DNA from 2 places in the Mesorhizobium sp. M0894 genome. Region 1 is predicted to be linked to the other one. Evidence: predicted binding sites of a transcription regulator. Region 1 holds the regulator's gene; the other holds the start of a gene.
The links. The regulator HrcA, encoded in region 1, represses chaperone genes, less so after heat shock. The targets are predictions, from matches to a motif close to GTTAGCACTCNCNNNNNGNGAGTGCTAAC.

Region 1 (4,785 bases):
GCGGCGATAGCTGCCGCTGCCCCGATCATGAAACCGGCGGCGGTGCGATTGAGTGCCCTCAGCGCCCGCGGCGACTTCAGGAACCAGCGCGCCTTGGCCGCGAGCGCCAGATAAGGCACCAGCACCACGAGCAGGACGGCTATGGTGAGCGCGACAAGGATGCCGTAATCGACCAGCGTGATCGTCTTCAGATCGACGATGGTCGGGGTGATGGCGAGGTAGAAGATCATCGTCTTCGGATTGCCGAGCGTGACGGCGAGACCAGCTACAAAGCTGGATGCCAACCCGCCCTTGCCTTTCTTCGCCTCCACCGTTTCGGGCGTGATGCCGCTCGTCCAGAAACGCCAGCCAAGAAAAGCGAGGTAGGCGACGCCCAGCCATTTGATGACCAGAAAGACCATGCCAAAGGTCTGTGCGACGAAAGCCAGGCCGAGCACCACGGCCGTGAGATAGGTCAGGTCGCCGAGCATCAGCCCGAAGGACATGGCCAGCGACGCGCGGAAGCCCGAACCCAGCGCTCGCGCAACGAGCGCGGTGACGCCGGGGCCGGGGATGGCTGCGGCGATGCCGAGGGCAGCACTATAGGCGAGGAACCCGGTGAGCGTCATGATTCGCGCTTGTCGCACAATGTGGAAGTTGGGTGAATTCCCTCGGCCCGGATTCGATTGCGCCAGCGCAGCAGGCGACACCGCCGTTCAAGAGCGGCCGTCTTCGTAGGTAACGCGCCAGATGGTGCCGTTGCCGTCCTCGGTGACGATCAGCGAGCCGTCCTTGGCGATGGCGATACCGACCGGGCGGCCCCAGACGGCGTCGTTCGAGATAACGAGGCCGGTCATGAAGTCCTCATATTCGCCGGTCGGCTTGCCATCCCTGAATTTGAGCCTCACCACCTTGTAGCCGGTCCTGGCGCCACGGTTCCACGAACCATGCATGGTGACGAAGGCGTCACCCTGATAATCCGCCGGAAAGTTCTTGCCGTCGTAGAAGGCTATGTTCATCGGCGCCGAATGCGCCTGCATCAGCACGTCGGGGACAGTGGCCTTGCCGGCGAGGTCGGGCCGCTCGCCCTGATGGCGCGGATCCTCGTGATTGCCGATGTAGTACCAAGGCCAACCATAGAATCCGCCGTCCTTGACTGCAGTTGCAAATTCGAACGGCACATTGTCGCCGAGTTCGTCGCGCTCATTGACGACGCACCACAATGCGCCGGTGGTGGGCTGCACGGTCATGCCCGTACAGTTGCGCAGGCCGGTGGCGACAGTTCGGGGATTTTTCCCATCCGGGTCGAAGGCGAGCACATCGGCACGGCCGTCTTCGGAGCCCCAGGCCGCACCGAGCGGCTTTGAGTTCACCCAGGCGTCCAAGCCATCATCCGGCTCCTCCATGTCCTCGCCGACGTTCGACGCGGAGCCAACCGACAGATAAAGCGTCTTGCCGTCCGGCGAGAAGGCGATGTCGCGGGTCGTGTGACCACCCGACGGGATTTCCGCGACAATGGTTTCTGGTTTGCCGGATGCCTTCAGGTCGCCGTCGCGATAAGGAAAGCGGACGATGCTGTCGCTGTTTGCGACATAGACCCATTGCGGCTTGTCTCCTGGCGGATAGAAGGCGATGCCGTAGGGATAACTGAGCCCCTTGGCGAAGATCGCTTTCTCGATGGGCTTGGCGCTGTCCTCGGCGAGACGGTAGACACGTATCTGGTCGGCATGGCTGTTGGCAACGAACAGGTCGCCATTCGGAGCGACGCGCACGACGCGCGGATTGACGATGCCGGATGCGATCAGTTCGGCCGAAAAGCCCGGCGGCAAATCTGGCTTGGCGCTTTCGGGCCGTTCCGCCACGCCGGCGCCGTTCGACGCGGATTGGGCGGGATCGGCTGGCGGCATGTCTTGCGGCCCGATCAGGCGGCGGGTGCCAGGCCTGTCGGCGTGCCAATCGCCAAAAGCGGCTTCGCCTTTGAGCACCTTCTGATCCGCCTGCTGGGCGGCTGCCGGTGTCGCAACAAGGAGAGCAGCGGCAATGGCCGCAAAGCCGCCAGATCGGATCATCAACGTCCTCCGGGATTCGCCTCGAAAAGGGCAAACGGGATGAGGCATTGGTCGTTCCAAGCGGCCGTCCAGCACACGAGGATTTGAAGCCGAACCCCGATTCACTTGCCGGCGGCGTAGAAATCGTCGTCGAGGCGCTTTTCCAGCGCGACCAGATCGGCCGGCAGCGGCAAGCCCATGGCCCGCATCTCTTGCAGCTTCTCGCGCAACTGCTCTTGCACCTCGTGCTGATCCTCTGGCTGGTTGATCATTTCTTCGAGCAGCAGGCTGATCTGGGCCTTGAACGATTCCAGCGCCATTCTTTTTCTCCTTGCGGCAGGCCGCGGCGGCTCCTAGCGCAGCATGCGCGAAATCAGCTGCGCGGTATAGTCGACCATCGGTACTATGCGCGCATAATTCAGCCGCGTCGGCCCGATGACGCCGAGCGCACCGACGACGCGGGCGTCCTTGTCGCGATAGGGTGCCACCACCAGTGATGAGCCCGACAGAGAAAACAGCTTGTTTTCCGAACCGATGAAGATGCGCACGCCCGGGCCCTCCTCGGCGAGGTCGAGGAGCTGGATCAGTCCGTCCTGGGTTTCGAGATCCTCGAAGAGATGCCGCAGCAATTCGATGTCGGCCTGGGCAGTGACGTTTTCCAGGAGATTGGCGCGGCCGCGCACGATAAGCCGCCCAGGCACCCCGCTTTCGGCGCCTGCCCAGACCGCCAGGCCCTTCTCGACCAGATCCTGTGAAAGCGTATCGAGGGCTGCCCTGGTCTCTTCCTTGATGCGGGCGATCTCGACCCGCGCTTCGGCCAGGGTGCGGCCGCGAATATGGGCGTTGAGGAAATTGGAGGCTTCGTGCAATTGCGAGACGGTGATGCCGGCGGGCAGATCGACGACGCGATTTTCGACGTCGCCGTTCTGCGAGACCAGCACGGCCAACGCCTTGGTCGGCTCGAGCTGGATGAATTCGATGTGCTTCAGCGCCACCTCGTTCTTGGCGGCGAGCACAAGGCCGGCGCCGCGCGACATGCCGGACAGCATCTGGCTGGCCTCGGTCAGCATATGCTCCAGCGTCGCGCCCGAGCCGGAGGCGCGCACCTGCGCCTCGATGGTGCGGCGCTCCTCGTCGGAGAGGTCGCCGAGCTCCATGAACGCATCGACGAAGAAGCGCAGGCCGGCCTGGGTCGGCAGACGGCCGGCCGAAATATGCGGCGCATAGATCAGGCCGAGATGCTCGAGGTCGCTCATCACGTTGCGGATGGTGGCCGGTGACAGCGACGACGGCAGGATGCGCGACAGGCTGCGCGAGCCGACCGGCTCGCCATCCCTCAGATAAGAATCGACGATGCGCCGGAAGATGTCGCGCGAACGCATGTCGAGCGATTGAAGCGCGGGCGATTGCAGCGCGTGCGACGGGAGCACGTGCGATTGCGAACCGGGATCGACTGCCTTGGTCATTTCGAGCCAAAAACCTCCGGCTCGAAGATATAGACTTCCGCGGCGTCGGCGCAACCGGTCCATTTTCCTTTGCGCCTCACGCCCCGTGCGGCTACAAGCCGGCCAAGATTCCGAAGAAAGAAAGAAGCCTGAATGCGCCCTTCCAAACGCCAGTTCGACGAAATGCGCCCCATCTCCTTCGAGCGCGGCGTATCCAAGCATGCGGAAGGCTCGTGCCTGGTGAAGTTCGGCGACACGCATGTGCTGTGCACGGCCAGCCTGGAGGAAAAGGTGCCGGGTTGGATGCGCAACTCCGGTAAGGGCTGGGTGACGGCGGAATACGGCATGCTGCCGCGTTCGACCGGCGAGCGCATGCGCCGCGAGGCTTCGGCCGGCAAACAAGGCGGCCGCACGCTGGAGATCCAGCGGCTGATCGGCCGCTCCCTGCGCGCCGTGGTCGATCTGCAGGCGCTCGGCGAGCAGCAGATCACTGTCGACTGCGACGTGATCCAGGCCGATGGCGGCACGCGCACCGCTTCGATCACCGGCGGCTGGGTGGCGCTTTACGATTGCCTGCGCTGGATGGAAGCCCGCCAAATGGCGAGCCTGGGCAAGGTGCTGAAGGATCACGTTGCGGCGATCTCCTGCGGTATCCATGATGGCCAGCCGGTCATCGACCTTGACTATGTCGAGGATTCCTCGGCCGGCACCGACGCCAATTTCGTCATGACCGGCAAGGGCGGTATCGTCGAGATCCAGGGCACGGCCGAGGGCGAGCCGTTCTCGGAAGAGCAGTTCGCGGCCTTGATGGGGCTGGCCAAGAAGGGCATTCAGCGCCTGGTCAGCCTGCAGCAGATGGCGGTGGACTGATCTTCAGTTTATGACGATGAGGATTGATAATCCTGTGACCCCTTCCGCAATCCTGGAATCAGCACTCTACGTGACGGATCTTGCTGCCGCGGAACAGTTCTATTCGGGCGTCCTCGGGCTCGATCCGCTCGGCAGGGTCGACGGCAGGCATCTCTTCTTCCGCTGCGGCGACGGCGTGCTGCTTATCTTCAATGCCGAGGCGACCAAAGTGCCGCCGGCGTCCGATGCCAGGCTGCCGGTGCCGCCGCATGGCGCGGTCGGCGAGGGCCATCTCTGTTTCGCCGCAAGCGCCGACGAGATCGTGCGCTGGAAAGCGCACCTGGAAGCAAAGAGCATCGCCATCGAAAGCGAGTTCGAGTGGCCGCAAGGCGGCCGCTCGATCTATATTCGCGACCCCTCGGGCAATTCGATCGAATTCGCCGAGCCAAGAATTTGGGGCATCT
Region 2 (4,785 bases), on a different contig from region 1:
CGGTACGATGACGCCGCCAAGTAGCGGCCCCAGTTGCCGCCGCTCGGAGATAAGCTTGACCGCACCATGCAGGCACTGACGGCGCTTGTGCGTTCGGGCAAGAATCGCATTCAGCTGGCGCTGATCAGCGACGAGACGCGATAAGGGTCTGGTGCCGCGCTTGCGCGGGGTGCCGAGGATTGGCAATCGTCACATGGGACGCTTGTCCGCGATCTTTTTCGGGTCGCGGCCTATCGTGCCGGCGTCGGCTTTCCTGTGCTTGTCGGCAAGCCTGCGAATGCGATCGAAGCGGCTTTCCTCTGCCACTTTGGTCTTCGTGGCTGCATTTGGCTTCGGGACGAATGCGATCATGGATCGATCTCCTTGCCGATGGCGCGCGCCGGGGAATATCCCCCGGCGGCTGTCTTTCAGGCTTGTTTCCGGCAGCGGCTGGTCAATAGCCCATGCCGCCGGGCGAAGCAGCGGCTTCCTTGGCTGAAACGTCTGTGATCATGGCCTCAGCAGTGATCAGTAGCGCCGCAATCGAGCCCGCGTCCTGCAGCGCCGTCCGCACCACCTTCGCGGGGTCGACGATGCCGGCCTTGATCATGTCGACATAGACCTCGTTCTGGGCATCGAAGCCCTGATTGTGGTCCTTGCTGTCGGCGAGTTTGCCGACGACAATCGAACCTTCGACGCCGGAATTCTCGGCGATCTGCCGGATCGGCGCTTCGAGCGCTCTCGACACGATCGAAATGCCCGCCGTTACATCGGCATTGGCTCCGGTCAGCCCGTTCAGCACAGCCTTGGCGCGCAGCAACGCGACGCCGCCGCCGGGAACGATGCCTTCCTCGACGGCCGCGCGGGTGGCGTTCAGCGCATCGTCGATGCGGTCCTTCTTTTCCTTGACCTCGGATTCGGTGGCGCCGCCGACGCGGATGACGGCAACGCCGCCCGCCAGCTTGGCGAGACGTTCCTGCAGCTTCTCCTTGTCGTAGTCGGAAGTGGTTTCCTCGATCTGCCCCTTGATCTGCTGGACGCGCGCCTGGATGGTGGCCTTCTCGCCGGCGCCGTCGATGATCGTGGTGGTGTCCTTCTCGATCAGCACGCGCTTGGCGCGGCCGAGCATGTCTATGGTGATGTTCTCCAGCTTGATGCCGAGATCCTCGGAAATCATCTGTCCGGCGGTGAGCACGGCGATGTCTTCCAGCATCGCCTTGCGGCGGTCACCGAAGCCAGGCGCCTTGACGGCCGCGACCTTGAGGCCGCCGCGCAGCTTGTTGACGACCAGCGTCGCCAGCGCTTCGCCCTCGACGTCCTCGGAGATGATCAACAGCGGCCTGCCGCTTTGCACCACGGCTTCGAGGATGGGCAGCAGCGCCTGCAGATTGCCGAGCTTCTTTTCGTGGATGAGCACGTAAGGGTCTTCCAGCTCGGCGCGCATCTTCTCGGCATTGGTGACGAAATAGGGCGAGAGATAGCCGCGGTCGAACTGCATGCCTTCGACGACGTCGAGTTCGGTTTCGGCGGTCTTGGCCTCCTCAACGGTGATGACGCCGTCATTGCCGACCTTGTCCATCGCCTTGGCGATCATGGCACCGACGCTGGTGTCGCCATTGGCGGCAATGGTGCCGACCTGCGCGATCTCGCCTGAGGACTTGACCTTCTTGGCTCGAGCCTGGATTTCCTTGACGACGGCGGTGACGGCAAGGTCGATGCCGCGCTTGAGGTCCATCGGGTTCATGCCGGCGGCAACGAATTTGGCGCCCTCGCGCAGGATGGAAGCGGCAAGCACCGTGGCGGTGGTGGTGCCGTCGCCGGCGAGGTCGTTGGTCTTCGAGGCCACTTCGCGCACCATCTGTGCGCCCATGTTCTCGAACTTGTCGGAAAGTTCGATTTCCTTGGCCACAGTCACCCCGTCCTTGGTGATGCGCGGCGCGCCATAGGCCTTGTCGATGATGACGTTGCGGCCCTTAGGGCCGAGCGTCACCTTGACGGCGTTGTTGAGGATTTCGACACCGCGCAGCATGCGGTCACGCGCGTCGGTGGAAAATTTGATTTCTTTGGCAGACATGATTTTTTCCAGTTCGGTTGGTTGTGGCAAGACGCTTGCAGCGCGCCTGAATCAAAGCTTGGAGCATCCTTTGCGCGCCCGGCAGGGCGCGCGGCATTCCAGTCAGGCGGCCTTCTTGGCAGCCACGGTTTTGTCGATGATGCCCATCTCGCTCTTCTCGATGATGCCCATGATGTCGGCCTCCTTCATGATCACAAGGTCCTCGCCGTCTATCTTGACCTCGGTGCCGGACCATTTGCCGAACAGGATGAGGTCGCCGGCCTTGACGTCGAGCGCCATCAGCGCGCCGCTTTCGTCCCGCGCGCCCGGCCCGACGGCGATCACTTCGCCTTCCTGCGGTTTTTCCTTGGCATTGTCGGGGATGATGATGCCGCCCTTGGATTTGGTGTCGCTTTCGGCGCGCCGAATGACGACGCGATCGTGGAGTGGCCGGAATTTCATGGGGACTCTTTCTGGGGCCGGCTTAGGCGGCCGCCCCTCTCTATAGGCGCCTTGGCACTCGATTGATAGGAGTGCCAAAAAATATTCATGGGGTATGTCAAATATTGAATGAATTATTTTGCCTGGCTATCCCTTGGTGTTCGGGCATTGCCGAATATTAATGAAATTGAATTTCTGTCTTTGAACACCTATTTTATGGTGAAGTTCACACTCACGACTTTCGCTGCAAGGGAGATTTTACCGATGGCCGAAGGCAATCAGAACATCATGGAAAAAGCTCAGGCTCGCTTCATGGAAAATCAAAAGAAAACGGCGGAGCGGAACAAGGCAACTGCCGAATATCTCTCGGAGGCCAAGGCCAGGGCGATCAAAACGGCAAGACTGAGGGAATTGCGACTGGCCAAGGAAGAGGCGGATCGCGCGGCGGCAGCTCTGAATCCGGTCGCCCCAAAGAAGAAGCGGGCGGCGCGGACAGTCAAGCAGGCCGTATCCGCATCGACGGAGGCCAAATCATGAGCCTGACATTTCCCAATCCCAGCCGCAGCTACGACGAGGCAAGCAAACGCATCCGCTTCGTCGGCCATGACGGCATGTTCCAGATTTCCTTCTCTGTCGCAACCGATGCCATCTCCAAAGTGCAGCCGGGAACGGCGGCCTCGGAAGCTACCTATCTGGCGGCCTTCGACACGGCTTCCAGCTCGATCCACGATGTCGCCAGGAATGCCTATGCCCGCACCCGCAGGAGCATATATGTGCTGACTGCGGCCGATTTTCGCTAGATCCGTCGCGATCCGTCCACAAGACGCTTTCTCGGGGCTTCCGGTCCGCCTGCATCCGCCGCGATGTCACGACTGTTCAGCCGATCGACCATCGCGTCCGCATCGCACGTGTTCATGCCGACCATGGATTGCTGCTTGAGCTCGACAGGCTGGCCGGTGAAGACGTCGAAGACGGTCCAGCTGTGAGGACGTTCCATACGCAGCGCGTAGCGGTTTGCCATCTTGGCATCCTTTAGTTTCCGCCCGATCGATGAATGTCGCTCGGTCAGGCTTGGGCGACGAAGAATATTGCCGCCACGACAAGCACCGTCCACAAAACGACGAACAGCTTCAGGGCCAGGCTACCATGCGCCGAGAGCAGCTCCCGAGTGCGATTGACCAAATTCTTGATGGTCATCGACATGGTCGGCGCCGCAATCGCGACCGGCCGCGCCCTGACCCCAAGCTTTCCGAAAACAGGCAGCAGCGATGGCTCGCGCACGAAAACGACCTCGAATGTTTGGAAACCAGACATCTTCATAGCATCGTTCTTCGAACGCTCTGCACGCCAAATGAATTCGCGTCACCCTCAAGGGCGTCCGTGACGCGAAAGGCCGCGGCGTCGCGGGTTCCAGTAGCAGGGCTTATTCCCGAGATCATGAAGGTTCATAATCCGTATGAGACGCGCTGATTCGCGCTTTGCCGGGATGCCGCCATGCAACGCAGCTACGCAGCAGGGAGGTCGACGCGACGGGCGAGGGGAAAGACAATGACCGCGCCACCCGTCGAATTGCAGAAGGCCATATTCGAGGCAGTGAATGGCGATCCCGATTTATCGGCGGCACTGGGCGACGCAAGATTGTTCGACCGTGCGCCGGAAAATGTTGCGTTTCCCCACATGACCTTCGGCCGCACCAGCGTTTACGACTGGGCTACGGGCACGGAGAACAACGCCGAGCAGTTGCTGACGCTGCATGTCTGGTCGAAGTCCGAGGCCAGCAAGGAAACGCTCGACATCATGGACCTGGTCAGCGCCCGCTTGCGAGATGCGGCACTCTCGCTTGGCGAACATCGCCGCGCCTATCTCAAGCTCGAATTCGCCGAAGCCCGCTACGACGAGGACCTTTCGGCCCATCACGGGCTGCTGCGTTTCCGCGCCATGATCGAGGATGAGGGCTGACCGCCGGGCACTTTCCGTAAGAATCGGGCAATTTTGTTCTTGCTTTGTGCCGGCAGCTATGCTACTAATTTCACTATGGTGCTGATTGGCGCCAACAACCCGCCGCCGAGCGGGTTTTTTTGTTTCAGGTCGGTTCGCCTGAACCTGCCTTCGGTTGCCGGATCGATTGTCTCGGATCGATTGTCGAAGTCGGCGCACACCTGAAGCAATGCCTTCTCCGCCAAATGATGCCGGTTGTCGGCGAAGGATCGGAGGGCTAGGTTAAACTTTGGCGATTTCGCGAGACGGGCGGCGAGATGGCAATCCGGTAATCTCGCGCTTCAGGGGTGTGGCGGGCATGCATTCGAGCGTTC

Region 2: NKH91_RS22040 (co-chaperone GroES) is a predicted target of HrcA. The motif match lies at 2,545-2,573, and genes of this name have one in related genera.

Annotation. Positions count from the first base shown of each region.
Region 1 covers NZ_JAMYOG010000022.1:70,337-75,121, reverse strand. Annotated here, with positions in the region: gene NKH91_RS28500 (LysE family translocator) at 1-608, opposite strand, end outside; gene NKH91_RS28495 (PQQ-dependent sugar dehydrogenase) at 696-2,048, opposite strand; gene NKH91_RS28490 (hypothetical protein) at 2,150-2,347, opposite strand; gene hrcA (heat-inducible transcriptional repressor HrcA) at 2,381-3,493, opposite strand; gene rph (ribonuclease PH) at 3,626-4,342, shown strand; gene NKH91_RS28475 (VOC family protein) at 4,377-4,785, shown strand, end outside.
Region 2 covers NZ_JAMYOG010000012.1:49,050-53,834, reverse strand. Annotated here, with positions in the region: gene NKH91_RS22055 (hypothetical protein) at 1-186, opposite strand, end outside; gene NKH91_RS22050 (hypothetical protein) at 190-351, opposite strand; gene groL (chaperonin GroEL) at 434-2,053, opposite strand; gene NKH91_RS22040 (co-chaperone GroES) at 2,156-2,494, opposite strand; gene NKH91_RS22035 (hypothetical protein) at 2,738-3,010, shown strand; gene NKH91_RS22030 (DUF1488 family protein) at 3,007-3,273, shown strand; gene NKH91_RS22025 (hypothetical protein) at 3,270-3,494, opposite strand; gene NKH91_RS22020 (hypothetical protein) at 3,539-3,787, opposite strand; gene NKH91_RS22015 (DUF3168 domain-containing protein) at 4,022-4,432, shown strand.